4 regions of the Bradyrhizobium sp. 215_C5_N1_1 genome follow, and region 2 is predicted to be linked to each of the others. Evidence: riboswitches for the same ligand, from Rfam matches in the RefSeq annotation. Region 2 holds a riboswitch; each other region holds the start of a gene.
The links. A riboswitch is a leader RNA that binds a small molecule or an ion and turns the genes downstream of it on or off. The one in region 2 is predicted to bind cobalamin.
Positions count from the first base shown of each region.

Region 1: another riboswitch for cobalamin. It lies ahead of AB7G19_RS20480 (ribonucleoside-diphosphate reductase subunit alpha); the one in region 2 lies ahead of AB7G19_RS29085 (energy-coupling factor ABC transporter permease).
Region 3: another riboswitch for cobalamin. It lies ahead of AB7G19_RS20465 (TonB-dependent receptor domain-containing protein); the one in region 2 lies ahead of AB7G19_RS29085 (energy-coupling factor ABC transporter permease).
Region 4: another riboswitch for cobalamin. It lies ahead of AB7G19_RS30370 (TonB-dependent receptor); the one in region 2 lies ahead of AB7G19_RS29085 (energy-coupling factor ABC transporter permease).

Region 1 is NZ_CP197228.1:4,250,684-4,254,288, forward strand. Features, by position in the region: gene AB7G19_RS20465 (TonB-dependent receptor domain-containing protein) at 1-187, shown strand, start outside; gene AB7G19_RS20470 (DUF6925 family protein) at 208-1,218, shown strand; gene AB7G19_RS20475 (hypothetical protein) at 1,279-1,857, shown strand; cobalamin riboswitch at 1,971-2,188, shown strand; gene AB7G19_RS20480 (ribonucleoside-diphosphate reductase subunit alpha) at 2,311-3,605, shown strand, end outside.
Region 2 is NZ_CP197228.1:6,025,344-6,028,948, forward strand. Features, by position in the region: gene cobT (nicotinate-nucleotide--dimethylbenzimidazole phosphoribosyltransferase) at 1-565, opposite strand, end outside; gene cobF (precorrin-6A synthase (deacetylating)) at 576-1,325, opposite strand; gene AB7G19_RS29085 (energy-coupling factor ABC transporter permease) at 1,367-2,044, opposite strand; cobalamin riboswitch at 2,082-2,299, opposite strand; gene cobA (uroporphyrinogen-III C-methyltransferase) at 2,345-3,076, opposite strand; gene AB7G19_RS29095 (cobyrinate a,c-diamide synthase) at 3,073-3,605, opposite strand, start outside.
Region 3 is NZ_CP197228.1:4,246,563-4,250,167, forward strand. Features, by position in the region: gene AB7G19_RS20440 (adenylate/guanylate cyclase domain-containing protein) at 1-425, shown strand, start outside; gene AB7G19_RS20445 (hypothetical protein) at 552-728, shown strand; gene AB7G19_RS20450 (hypothetical protein) at 881-1,093, shown strand; gene AB7G19_RS20455 (hypothetical protein) at 1,196-1,453, shown strand; gene AB7G19_RS20460 (hypothetical protein) at 1,566-1,787, shown strand; cobalamin riboswitch at 1,863-2,076, shown strand; gene AB7G19_RS20465 (TonB-dependent receptor domain-containing protein) at 2,191-3,605, shown strand, end outside.
Region 4 is NZ_CP197228.1:6,298,575-6,302,179, forward strand. Features, by position in the region: gene AB7G19_RS30355 (efflux RND transporter periplasmic adaptor subunit) at 1-79, opposite strand, end outside; gene AB7G19_RS30360 (FixH family protein) at 164-556, opposite strand; gene AB7G19_RS30365 (hypothetical protein) at 659-1,024, opposite strand; cobalamin riboswitch at 1,256-1,463, shown strand; gene AB7G19_RS30370 (TonB-dependent receptor) at 1,664-3,605, shown strand, end outside.

The DNA of each region.
Region 1 (3,605 bases), 1.8 Mb from region 2:
GCGTCTGCTGGCTCCGGCCTACACCGTCGTCAACGTCGCAGCCGAATATCTGGTCACCGACCAGGTGAAGGTGTTTGGCCGGGTCGATAATCTCGCCAATGTGCACTATCAAAATCCGACCGGCTTTCTGCAGCCGGGACTGGGCGTCTATGGCGGCATTCGCCTGGCGAATTACGACGTCAGATAGCGAGAGAGAGAAAGAGCCTCATGACGACGGCCGATCCGCTCATGGACTTGATCGCAAGCCAGCTTGCCGACGCTGAGGCCGGCTGGAGCGTCGGCACGTTCGGTGCCATTGCCGAGTTCACACGCGAGCCCGGTGAGGCCTTCGATATGGAGCAGTCGCGCAACGGGGTCAGCGTCGTGACGCAGAAGGGTGGGATGCGCGTTGTCTTCCACCCGGGCCTGCGCTTGATCGCATCGGAATCGCCGACCACGGAGAGCTGGAGCCACCGCATCGCGCTGTGTCTCCCGCATGAAGCCAGCGCCATGAGCGGTCGTACCGTGCTGACCGAGCTCGGCCCGGATGTCGAGGCGCTCCTGACGAGGGATCGCAGCGGCATCCTGTTCGACCTTGGCCTCGGAACGTTGCAGGTCGACGCTTGCATCCGTGTCAGCGATGCCGATGCCGTCGCCGCGCTCAGGAGCCGCACGGGCAAATCCGTGTTCGCGCCCGAAAGCGACGCCATGCGGATCATTCTGGCCGCCAATCCGCACCGCGTCTTCATCAGCCGCATCGGGCGCGCCGAGGTATTCCAGCCGATCCCGCCGCCGGGCGGGCGAAGCCCTGACGGCCCGCACACCCACGTCCTGCCAAAGCTGCTCGCGCATCGCCGCACCCATGCCGCCACCGAGCCGCTGCCTGAGGGGTGGATCCCCTGCGCGCATCTCTATCCGGCCCATCCGCTGCGCGATCAGCTCGGCCGCAAGCGCGCTTTTCGGCCGGATCTTCACGCAGCCTTCCAGGCGCTGCTCGAACTCTATGGGCTGCCGGAGCTGACGGCGTGCAAGAGGGCCGCGGTCGAAGCGATCGAGAAGGGGCGGGGACCTGAGATGGCGACGCTTCCGCCCGATCGCACGGCGCGCGCCACTGTTCGCGTGGCCTTGCGCCAATTGGCGGCCATGGAGCCGCACACCGCGACACTCGCCGCCTGGCTTGCCGCCTACGACCGTCGCGATCCAGCCGAGACTGAAGATCCCATGGAGGCTCTTCACTGAGTCAGACGTGATGCCGCGTTCCAACAAAATGTGCTACAAATCCCATAAGGAGATCGTTCCATGACTGTCACCATCCTGCCGCCCCACGCCGACCGTTTCCGCCTTCATCCGGTCACCTCGCGCCTTGCGCCGATGTTCTGCTTTGCGCTGCTGACGGTGTCATGCGCGCTCGCGAGCTTCGCGCTTGCCTGCGCGACGCCGTTTGCGGCGTTCGCCGTCGTCGCCGCCGCGATGCTGCCGATGCGTCCGGCGCTGCTCGTCGTCACCGGCGCCTGGCTCGTGAACCAGACCATCGGCTTCGGCGTGCTGCACTATCCCATCGATGGCAGCACCATCGCCTGGGGCTTTGTCATCGGTGCTGCCGCGTTGCTGTCGACGGCAGCGGCATCGACCGTTCTCCGCCTGCTGCCGCAGGGCCGCACGCCGCTGATGCTGGCCATCGCGCTCGTCGCCGCCTACGCCGCCTATGAGCTCGCGCTGCTTGCCGCGACGCCGTTCCTTGGCGGAGAGGGCGCGTTCACTGCGGCCATCGTGACGCGCATCGGGCTGACCAGCGCCGTCTGGCTCGCCGGCCTCGTCGCCGCCTGCGAGATCGTCCGCCTGGTCGATCCGTTCGGGCGCGCGATGCGGAACGCGTAATGCTGGATGTGCGTCATCCCAAGGGTTGCGCGAGCCCGGCGGGAATTCCCGCATTCCACAGGGAACAGGGCTCATGACCCGCAACGAATCGTTGACACCCGGCTGCATATGTCACCACATGTGGGCGTCACGGTTCCGCTGGATCGCAAGATTTAGTGGCTAAGAGGGAAGCCGGTGAACCGCGTGAGAGCGTGGAATTCCGGCGCTGCCCCCGCAACTGTCAGCAGCGAGCTGCTTCCGAACAATCGTCACTGGTGCCTTTCGCGCCGGGAAGACGGGAAGTGGGCGACGACCTGCGAGCCAGGAGACCTGCCGCGACGATCTGAACGTCCACGGGCGGGGTGTCCGGCGGTCGCTTGCATGCACCGCCCGGCAACTCTGCCGCCGGCGTTTCTGCAGCGTCCTTCCTTACAGCCCCGTTCAAACACAACGCGCGCATCACGGGGCCCATTGATGTCACTGAACCTGCACGACGCGGACACCGCTTCCGCACCCATCGTTCATTTGCGTCCACAATCGCTTGCGCTTGCTTCGAGCGAGCCGGCGATGCAGATCATCCGTCGCAACGGCAAGGTCTCGCCGTTCGATTCCGCCAAGATCGCGGTCGCCATGACCAAGGCTTTCCTTGCGGTCGAAGGCACCAGCGCGGTCGCCTCGCGCCGCGTCCATGAGAGCGTGGAGCAGCTGACGGCCGAAGTCGTCACTGCGTTGATGCGGCGGGCAGGCGAGGGACGCACCTTCCATATCGAGGACGTGCAGGACCAGGTCGAGCTCGCCTTGATGCGGAGCGAGCACCACAAGGTCGCACGCGCCTATGTGCTGTACCGCGAGGAGCGGTCGCGCCAGCGCGCCGAGGAGGCGGCCGCGGAAGCGACGCCCGCTGTCGCGCCGGCACTTCATGTCACGCTCGCCGACGGTTCGCGCGTTGGTCTCGACACCAAGCGGCTCGCGCTGATTATCGGCGAAGCCTGCGCCGGCCTCGACGGCGTTTCCGCGGCACCCGTGCTCACCGAGACCACCCGCAATCTCTACGACGGCATCAGCCAGGACGAACTGGCACTGGCCTCGATCATGGCCGCGCGCACGCTGGTCGAGCAGGAGCCGAACTACGCCTATGTCAGCGCGCGCCTGCTGCTGGACAAGCTGCGCGGCGAGGTGCTGTCCTACGTCCATGGCGTGCCGACGTCCGCCTCGCAGGCCGACATGACGATGCGCTACGTCGAATATTTCCCGGCCTATCTGAAGACCGGCATCGCTGCCGAACTGCTCGATCCTGAACTGGCCCGCTTCGACCTCGGCCGGATCGCGGCTGCACTCAAGCCCGAGCGCGACCTGAACTTCCAGTTCCTCGGGCTTCAGACGCTCTACGACCGCTACTTCCTGCACGTCCGAGGCAAGCGGATCGAATTGCCGCAGGCCTTCTTCATGCGCGTAGCGATGGGTCTTGCGGTTCGCGAGATCGACCGAGAGGCCAAGTCGATCGAGTTCTACGATCTGCTGTCATCGTTTGACTTCATGGCCTCGACGCCGACGCTGTTCAATTCGGGTACGCTGCGTCCGCAATTGTCGTCCTGCTTCCTCACGACGGTGTCCGACGACCTGGACGGCATCTTCAAGTCGATCAAGGACAACGCACTGCTGGCAAAATATTCCGGCGGCCTTGGCAACGACTGGACGCCGGTGCGTGGTCTCGGCGCCCACATCAAGGGCACCAACGGCGAGAGCCAGGGCATCATCCCGTTCCTGAA
Region 2 (3,605 bases):
GGCTCGCCGCAATCGCGGCCGACGTCGTGGTATTGCCGATGCCCATCTCGCCGAAGATCAGAAGATCGGGCCTGCCGGCGTCTGCGCGCGCGACTGCGCGCTGACCGGCTTCGAAGGCGAATGCCAGCTCCGTGGGGGTGAGCGCTGCTTCCACGCTGAAGTCGCGCGTGCCGCTGCGCGGCTTGTCGGTGACGATTCCTGCCATCGCCTCCTGCGCCAGCGTACCGGCGTCGACGACCTCAAGGTTTGAGCCAAGCTCGCGCGCCAGCACCGAGATCGCGGCACCGCCCGAGGCAAAATTCGCCATCATCGCGATGGTCACTCCTTGCGGATAGGCCGACACGCCCTGCGCGACGATGCCGTGATCGCCGGCGAAGACGATGATCGGCACCCGCGCGGCGCGCGGCTGCTCGGTCGCCTGCAGGCCCGCAAGCTCGACCGCAAGCTGCTCCAGCCGGCCGAGCGCGCCGGCCGGTTTTGTGAGTTGCGCCTGACGCGCGAGCGCCGCCTCGCGGTGGACAGCGGAGACATCGGGGCATTTCCGGGTGACCCAATCGGGGAGCATGCTGCCTCGCTTACGGCCTGCGCTTGAGAATGTAGCTGTCCATGATCCATCCGTGCCGCTCGCGCGCATCCTGTCGCGCGGCGACGATGCGCGGGCCGATCTCGGCCAGAACGCCCGACATCACGATCTGATCGGGCATGCCGAGATAGGCGCCCCACCAGATGTGCAGCCCGGCTGGATCGAGCGACTGGAACGCCGTGGCGCCGTCGAGCATCACCACCACGGTATCGACGCCTTGCGGCCAGCCACCCTCGCGCAAGCGGCGCCCCGTCGTGACCAGGAAAGGCTCGCCGATGTCGTTGAGCGGCAGCGCATGCGCCGCGCACAGTGCCTGGATCGAAGTGATGCCGGGCACGACCTCGATATCAGGCAAGGGATCGAGCCGCCGCGCGATGCGCAGCGAGGAATCATACAATGAGGGATCGCCCCAGATCAGCAGCGCGACCTTGCCTTCACCTTCGAGCTGGCTCGCGATCGTCCGCGACCAGGCCGCGGCCACGGCATCGTGCCAGTCGTCGACGCCCTTGTGATAGTCCGCTTCACCGGCATCGCGCACGGGAAGGTCGAACTCGGCAATGCGCGTCGTTTGATTGGTGAGCACATCCGCGCAGATCGTCCGCCTGAGATCTGCGAGATCGGACTTCGCCGTCCCCTTGCGCGGGATCAGGATGAGATCGGCCGCGTTGATGGCTTGAACCGCGGCGCGCGTAAGCTGCTCCGGATCGCCGCAACCGATGCCTATCAGGGAGAGCGTGAGCATCGCGCGTGCAGGGGCGGCCATGACGGCCGCCCCTTTGTCTCTTAAGCCGCGTTGTGCAGGCGCGGCGTGACGAGACCGGGCGCGGTGACGCCACGCAGCGATTTTGCCAGTGCCAGCACACCGAGGTCGGCCAGCGGCTCGATCACGATGACGAGCGCGTAGGAGGCCGCGAAGGTCGCGATGTTGACGAGGTTGGTCGCACCGAAGCCCGAGCCATAGAGCGCCCAGAACGCAACCCAGGCGATGACGCCGGCCTGATACGTGGTCGACAGCGCCAGCGCCTGGCGATACCTGAGATCGACATAGGCGGTGTTGCGGGCAATGATCCGCGCGGCGATCGCCTGGATCCCGAACAGCGGCACCAGCAGCGTGGTGACGTTCATGCCGAATTGCGGCAGATCGGGCGGCTCGAAGAAGATGCCCTGGAACAACAGTCCGAACGCAAGGCCGAAGGCCGCGGGCGCCGCCCCAAACAGCAGGAACAGGGTCGAGCCAAGGATGAAGTGCACCTCGGAGACGCCGACCGGGAAGTGCGGCAGGATCTCGAAGAAGACGAACACGAGGCCCGTGGTGGCGAGCGTCCGCGCCGCGAACGACGTGATGCCCTGCTCGCGCACGGTCTCGACCGCGAGCTTCAGCGCAACGCCGCCGACGGCGATGCCGGTTGCGTAACTCAACACGAGCTTGGCGCCCGATACGACTCCGGGTTCGATATGCATGGTTCAGTTCCTTCCTGCCGTCACACCCGACGGCCTTGGCCACAAAACATGCACGGCCGGTCTCCTGGCTCGCGGTTCACTGGGGTTCTCCGGCCTTCCCGGGCCTTGCGGCCCAGTGGCTGATCGGAGTCCCTCACCGCTTACAGTCGCGGGGGCGGCTGGGGTTTTGGGCGGCGCAACTGTCCGCCCACCCCCATTCCCGATTATGCTCCGGCGGTTTGCGCCGCCTCGAGCACCATGCGTCTCCTGTGTGCCCCTTTCGCCAGCCGGGCGTCAAGGGGCGAAGGGCGGCCGGGACGGTCATGACGGATAATCGCCCGCCAGCGCTCCGAACAGGATGACAGCGGCCGTCGAAGCCGCACCACCCCGCGCAAGCTGCTCGGCAAGCTCGGCAATGGTGGTGCGGACCAGCCGCTCGTCGGGACGACCGAGGGATTCGGCGAACAGCGCCGGGGTATCAGGCGCGAGGCCGTGCTCGATCAATTTTGCGACAAGCGCCGGAAAGGTGCGCCGGCCCATATAGACCACGGTGGTCGCTTCGGGATCCGCCAGCGCCGCCCAGTTCAAATTCTGCGGCAGCTCGCCGGTGACATCGGCCCCAGTCACGAACTGCACCCGGCGCGAGGTGTGGCGCCGGGTCAGGGGAATGCCGGCTTGCGCGGCGGCGACACAGGCCGAGGTGATTCCGGGAATGATCTCGTAGCCGATGCCGGCTTCGCGCAGCGCCTCCAGCTCCTCCTCAAGCCGGCCAAAGATACCGGCATCGCCCGATTTCAGCCGCACCACACGGACACCGGCCGCGGCATAGTCGACCAGCAGGCGGTTGACGTGGTGCTGCTTGGTCGAGGGCCGCCCTGCCCGCTTCCCGACCGCGACGAGATTGGCGCCGGGCCGGGCCAGATCGAGGATCGCGCCCGAGGCGAGGTCGTCATAGAGCACGACGTCGGCATCGCGCAGCCGCGCCGCGCCTTTGAGCGTGAGGAGCTCGGGGTCGCCGGGGCCGGCCGAGATGAAAGTGACAAAACCGCTCACCGATCCTCCGCGATCAGGTGGAAGAACGTGCCGGTGGCAAGGCCGCGGCGCGAGCCGGTCTCGGCGATGACCGCGCCTGTTGCATCGTGCACGACCGCCAACGCCGTGTCCGGCTGCGCGACAATCGTCGAATAGTGGAACTCATGACCGCGCAGGCGCGCGCCGACCTGATGGCCCGGCATCGGCGCGGCGAGCGCAGCGAGACGATAGCCGAGATGCATACGGCGCTTGGCAAAGCTCGTCTCCAGTCCGAGCAGGCCCGTCATCTCATGACGGACGCCGTCGGCGTCGGTCAGAGCGGCTCCAAGCACCATATAGCCTCCGCATTCGCCGTGCACCGGCCGTGTGTCAGCGAAGGCGCGCAAGCCGCTGCGAAAGCGGGCATTGTCCGCGATCTTCCCCGCGTGCAGCTCGGGATAGCCGCCGGGCAGCCAGCAGACATCGGCGCTCGCGTCAGGCGCTTCATCGGCAAGCGGCGAGAATGTCGAGATCTCGGCACCGGCCGCGCGCCAGGCCTCCAGCATGTGCG
Region 3 (3,605 bases), 1.8 Mb from region 2:
TGAGCTTTACGGTGATGGGCGACGCCGTGAACCTCGCCTCGCGTCTCGAGCTGGTCAACAAGATCTACGGCACGCGGATCCTGATCGCGCAGGCCACGGCGGACGCGATCGGCTCGAACCTCGAGCTGCGCGAGATCGATCGTCTGGCGGTGGCCGGCCAAAGCGCATCGCAGGCCATTTTCGAGGTGATGAGCAAGGCGCACGGGCTCAGCGTCCCGCAGGAGAGCCTGCGCGCGCGCTACGCCGAAGGCCTCGCCGCCTACCGCGCGCAGCGCTTCGACGAGGCTCGCGCCGCGTTCAATGCAGCGCTCGAAGCCGTGCCCGGCGACGGTCCCTCGCGCACGCTGCTCGGCCGCATCGCGCAGTTCGAGGCCAATCCGCCGGACGCAGCTTGGGATGGTGCCTGGCGGCTGGAGCAGAAATAGCCGTTCTTGCTGGGCTTGCACCGCCCTTGCTGGAAAAAACGTTTCTACTCGATAACGATGTTCGCCGTGACCTATTTCTCAGGCTTAGGTTTGACGTCCCTTGTGGCGTTTGATGGGGACACGCCGATGACAGAACTTCATGACAGGCTGGAACGGTTCGAGACGCTCACCGCCGAATGCGAGCTGATTGCCAAGCTCGCCACCGACAGCACCAAGCGCGAGTTCTATCTGAGACTCTCGGAGCAGTATCGTCAGCTGGCGGTGGATATGCGGAAGGCGATCGCGACCAAGGCCGCGGCCTGACGCCGCCTGCAATCCGTTCTTAATGTTTGGCGCGCATCCTTTGAGGATGCGAGCGTCGCGATCATGATTGCTCGCATTGGGAATGCCGAGGTCCGTTGCGGTGCAGCGCATCTCGCTGACGTCGCTTTGCCGCTCCTCACCAGGGCAATCCCATGCGCCTTCTCGCAGTCCTCATCTTCGCGCTCATGACGGCCGCCTGCAACCAGGAGCAGGACATCACCGGCTCGACCCCGGTCTGTGCGATGCGGAACTACAGCTCCTACAATCCCCGCGACATGAACCAGTGCGTTGCCGCCTGCAAGGCGTGCGACCACGGCAACACCGTCACCTGCACCACGTCATGCACCCTCAAGGGTGCCCACTGAGCGGCGGCGCTGGCTGGAGCTAGCGCTGAGGGTGCTCGGGCACCGGAACGATTCACATGGGTTAGTCATTGAAGCGGCAGGCAGGACGCGGAGTCCTATGGAATGGGTATGCTCGATCCCGGTCGGTTCCTGGTGTCGTGCTCGCATTGCGATGCAAGCCCGATGGCGGCCAACGTCAAACGTTCGAGCTGGTCTTCGTCGCCGCACGAGGTCCGCTTCGTATGCCCGCGCTGTCGCTGCGAGGAGACCGCCATCATCTCGGCCTCCGGTGAGCTGACCCCGATCCGACGCATCGACGCTCCGCTGCGCGACGTCACCGCGGCCTGGGCTCAGGCCCAGCGGCCAAGAGGTCGGGCGTAGCCCGCCCGTCACAGGGCCAAGAGGGCGGGCGTAGTCAGCTCTGCGCAAGTTTTGGAACCCGGCCTACGCCGACGCGTTTCCGCTCCGACATCAACGCATCGAGGCCCTGCGAATGATCAGCGAGCATTTCGACACCCGCACCCGGATCAACATGAAGCTGGCGCTGGATCGGGTCTGCCGCAATCGCCCGGTCGGCGAGGACCATTGCTTTCGCAGGTCCGTTGCCGAGAACATCATCCGCTGCGCGCTCACGGGCCGCACCGGCATCGGCCAACTCGTCGATGCCGGCGAGCGGGCGATGATCAGGACGCGTTCGGAGCGGGAGCCGGCCTGATTGCGCCAGCTCAATCTCCGGTGCGGTGCTTTGACCGCCATGCAACCGGCCGATTGACTCTCCGCTTGCCTGCCCCCTAGATTGGTCGGTGACGGTTCTCCTCACGGAGATCAAAAGGGAACGTGGTGCGAGGTTTTCCCGATACCGGGATATTCTCAACGCCACGGCTGCCCCCGCAACTGTAAGCGGTGAATCTTTCGTCATATGCCACTGGGAATCTCGGTCCTGGGAAGGCGACGTAAGGTAACGACCCGCGAGCCAGGAGACCTGCCGTCAGCCGTGGTCACACGCGAAGATGTCGGTCGGGGAGTACAGACATTAGCTTCACCGGAGCAATCGAACGCTCCGCCGTGAAACCTCGTTCGCTGTGACGTGCCACTGACGTCATACCGAGGTTACAAGAGTGTCCCGTAATGTCTTTGCCGCCAGGCGCTTCCGCGCCGGCCTTGTCGCGTTCGTTTCCCTGTATTCGCTCGATCTGTCCATTGCCCAGGCCCAGCAGTCGGCATCGCCCGATCTGCTGCCGCCGGTCGAGGTCGCGCCGACCGAGCGTCCGGCCAAGCCGCGAGCCGCGCGGCCTGCGCCCGACCAGCCCGAGCAGCGGCGCGTCGCTCGGGTGCCGAAGCCCGGGCTGGTGCCGGCGTCGCCCCCGGTTGCCGGGGTATCCGCCGCCAACCTGTTTCCGACGGTCGTCGTCAGTCCGACGGGTATCGTCACTCCGACCAATCTGGTTGCGAGCTCGGTGACGGTTCTGACCGCCAGAGACATGGAGCGCGATCAGCGCCGGACCGCATCCGATGCACTGAGCGCGGTTCCCGGCCTCAACCTCGTGCAGACCGGCGGCCCCGGCGGACAGACGTCGATCTTCATGCGCGGAACGAATTCCAACCACACCAAGGTCCTGATCGACGGCATCGACGTCAGCGATCCCAGCAACCCGAACCGTTCGTTTGATTTCGGCCAGTTGCTCACCTCCGACATTCAGCAGATCGAAGTCCTGCGCGGTCCGCAGGGCGGTCTCTACGGCGCAGACGCGCTGGGTGGCGTGATCTCCATCGTGACGAAGAAGGGTGACGGTCCCGCCCGCGCGACCGGCTCGGTCGAGGGAGGCTCGTTCGGAACGTTCAACCAGACCGCAGGCCTGAGCGGTTCACAGGACCACTTCAACTATGCCTTCAACGTTGCGCATTTCCACGCGAACGACGTGCCGGTGACACCGGTCGAATTGCTGCCGCCGGGGCAGAAGGCGATCGGCAACTATTACGACAACATGACCTATTCGACGAAGCTTGGCGTCGAATTGAGCGAAAACCTGACGCTCAATAGCGTGGCGCGGTACACCGACGCCACCCTGCGCTTTACCGGAGACACCTTCGATCCCGTCACATCCGCGAGCTTTCCCGCGGCCGCGCAAAGCACGCAGACGGTGCACCAGCTCTTCACGCGCGGGGAGGCGGTCTGGTCCGCTCTCGACGACCGGATGAAGAGCTATTTCGGCGTCAACTACACCAATCACTGGAACTACAACATCTCGCCCGGCGACGCGATGGCCACGATCACGACCGGCGACCGCGTCAAGTATGATTGGCACACCACGACCCAGCTCGCGCCCAACAACAATGTCATCATTGGCGCGGAGCATGAGACCGAAACACTGCAAACGGCGACGGTTTCGGCGCAAAACGTTAACAAGGCCGGATATATGGAGCTGCAGTCCCAGTTCCGGGATCGCATCTTCTTCACGGCCAATGTCCGGCAGGACGACAACGAGCGGTTTGGAGAGCATCCGACCTTTCGTCTGGCGTCTGCCGTGATCGT
Region 4 (3,605 bases), 270 kb from region 2:
CGTTCGAATGCCAGTAGTAGCCGGCCAGGACCAGGCCACCGCCCAGCGCAAGAGCCGTCAGGAGACGCAGCGTTTTCATATGGTGTATCCGCGCGCCCGGGAGCGCGCGTCCGTGTGAAGGAAAAAGGGGAATGTCGGGCGCCGCCGGGCAGCGCCCGAACGCTCACTTGACCGCCGTGACGATCACCTTGCCGGTGACGGTCTCCGGTTCGCCCTGCACCTTCACGGACAGCGTCATCTGGTAGCGTCCAGCCATCGGCAGGTCCGTCTTGAAGGCGTACACACCCGGCTCCCTGGACGGCAGCGGCGCGACCGCCGATTCCATCTCGGCCATCCCGTCCGGGGCCATGTCGAGGCGGCTTTTGAAGATGACTGCGTCCGGTATCGGCTTGCCGGTCTGCTTGTTCGTCAGGCGAACGGCGAGCGTGACGTCTTCGCCCTTCTTCATCTGCGGAGTGACGGGCTCGAAGGCGTAGTCGCCCGCGCCCGCCATCGCGGCGGAAGCGGCAAGCGAAAGGGTGGCGGCGAGAGCCGCGGTGCTGATTTTGGAAAGCATTGTCCTGTCCTCATGAATTGATCTTTCGCCGTGGCGCGTGAAGCGCGCACGTCAGTCGTCGTCGCGAGCAGGCACGCCGCTCGCGTCTCGGGCTTTGCGAGATCAGATTCGAGGAGGTCGGAAAGGAGGACTGCCGCCGCGGAAGGAAACGACCTGATCCGGGGGAATAGCCATCGTGCTGGCCATGACGGCGAGACGTTCGAACGCCACGGGCCTGACATCACCGAGCGCGATGATCCCACCGACGCAGCAGAAGCCCATCCCGCACTTGTAGCCGCCGCTATGGGAGCCCGTTCCCTTCATGTCGGGACAACAATCGTCCATCGACATGTCGGCGTCGCCGCTCATGTGCATGGCCGTCTGCATGCCATCCGACGACATTGCGAGGTTCGCCGCGGACGCGCCAACCGGCAGCATCGCCAAGGATATGGCGATGGCGACTGCCAGGATGGTACGGACGAACTGCATCAATATCGACTTACCTTGTCGGGCCGGAACTCGGCCTCAGTAGCATACTCGGACACCAAAGGCAGTTATTGATCGTGGTCAAGCGTTCGTTACCCAGGCTCGTCCGGAGGCCGGGTTGGACGTTTCGACGCGGTCCTTCGGACTATCGTGCAAAACAGCAACACAAGGCCACCATCGACCGACCGGCCCGTCCAGCAGCCCGCGCGGATGTTGACGCGCTCATCCCCTGATGCCAGTTTCGTGATCGGTAGTGTCCGCAAGGACTCTTCAAGGGAATGCGGTGCGTCCACCTCAGTGGGCAATTCCGCGGCTGCCCCCGCAACTGTAGGCGGATAGCCGACGACCAAACGAACCACTGGAGCCCCGCTTGGGCCTCTGGGAAGGTGGTCGAAGGCGATGACCCGCGAGCCAGGAAACCTGCTACCAGCCATGGTCACGCGCGAACGCATTGGGCGGGGTGCCCTGATGTCGGACAAGTAGCCGGTGCATCCGCCGCCTGGGGCGAAGGTGGATGACTAAGGCAACCGCGGTGACGGTTTGTTTGCGTCGCCGCAGAGCGTTGTCGTGCAAAATCTTCATTTCCGTGCTGGCGCAAGGCCAGCGTTATCGCGTGCTTTCCTGATTACTCTGCTCTCGTCGGTGTCCTTGTCGTCCGCGGCGCTCGCGCAAAGCGCGGCGCAGGACAACCGCTCCCGGGAGGTCGGCCCGGTGATCGTGTCGCCGCCTGCGCCGCGACAGGCTCCTGCCGTCAGCCCCGGCACTCAGAAGCAGCGCGCGGCCCGGCGCGCCGCGGGACGCAATCGTGGCGCCCCTGCTGTCGCCGTTCCGGCCGCGCAAGCTCCGAGCGGGCCGGTACAGACGCCGCTCAATACGGCAGCCGTCACCGACGTCGGCTCCCGGCTCGGCATCACGGCGCGCGAGATGCCGGCGACCGTCGAGGTCATCGGTCAACAGACGATGCAGAACCTGGGCATCCGGACCACGACCGACGTCGCCAAGGCTGCAGTCGGCGTCACCGGCGGCGATGCGCCCGGCGCGCCCGCCATCTTCTCGATGCGTGGCTTTTCCGGCGACCAGATCTCCACGCTCTACAACGGAATCCCGATCGGGCCGTCGACCATGACCGGCCGTCCCATGGACGTGGCTGGTCTCCAGCAGGTCGAGATCATCAAGGGACCGGACTCGCTGGTGGCGGGCCTCGGTGCGACCGGCGGCGCCATCAACTACGTGAACAAGGCGCCGCACACCGGACCAATCGTCAACGACGCCTTCACTTCCTACGATTCCTTCAACGGCTATCGCGCCGGTTACGGATCGGGCGGCAGCACGCTGATCAACGGCCTCGACTACCGCTTCGACATCAGCCATTTCAACAACAAGGGCTTTATCGACGACACCTATTCGAAGCTCAGCAACGTCTCGGGCCAGCTGAACTATCGCGTCAACGAGAACCTGAGGATCTGGGGCGCGACCGAATACAGGCAGGACAACGACCGCTTCTACTGGGGGACGCCGCTGGTGCCGGCGAACGCGCCGGGCATCGTGCCGACGTATGGCGTCGTCTCCGGCCTCTGGAGCAACTATTACCTCGGCGGCGGCACGCCGGTCCCGGTCACCATCGACGCGCGCACGCTGACCACGAACTACAACGTGCTCGACAATCACAGCGGCGCCAACGAGCTCTGGCTGCGCAGCGGCTTTCAATGGGACATCACCAACAACATCTCGCTGAAGAGCCTGGTCTATGGCTATGACGCCCACCGGCACTGGTTCAACAACGAGATCTCGTCGTTTGACCAGACCGTAGGCAATTTCGCAGGCGCGCAGAGCATCTACCGCGAGCGCCTGGCGCTCGATCACGCGCAGCGGCTCTACGGCAACATCACCGACCTCACCGTCAATTCCAATCTCGGCGGAATGGACAATCGCTTCGTCGCCACCGTGGCGGCGAGCAGCAACCAGTTCAACGTCTCGCAGGACACGCTGTTCTTCAATGACTACGTCGACCTCCTCAATCCGGACCGCGGCCTCTACGGCCCGCGCAGCGACGAGAAGATCTACACCCATCTCGACACCGCCTCGCTGTCGTTCGAGGACCGGCTCAAGCTGACCTCGACCTTTGCGCTGATCGGCGGCATCCGTTTTGAGAATATCGAGCTGTCGCGGACCCGCTTCGACGAGAATGGCCTCCTGAAAGCCAACTATCCTTTCTCGAAGACGTTCAATCCGGTCACCGGACGCATCGGCTACACCTGGGACATCGCGCCCGGCGTGATGCTTTACAGCCAGTACGCGACGGCAGCCGACCCGACGGTGGCGAACATCTTCATCCTCAGGCCCACGACGCCGCTGCTGCTCACGACGTCGCGGACCTACGAGACCGGCGTGAAGCTGCTGTCGGCCGACAGGCGCGCGGAGGCCACGTTCTCGGCCTTCGACATCGAGCGCAAGAACGTCTACGTCCCCGAAAGCGGCATCCTCTTCAACGTCGCCGGCAAGATGGCCTCCAAGGGCGTCGAGATCGCCGCCGCGGTCAATCCGGTCGCGGGCCTGAAACTATGGGGCAACGTCGCCTTCGTGC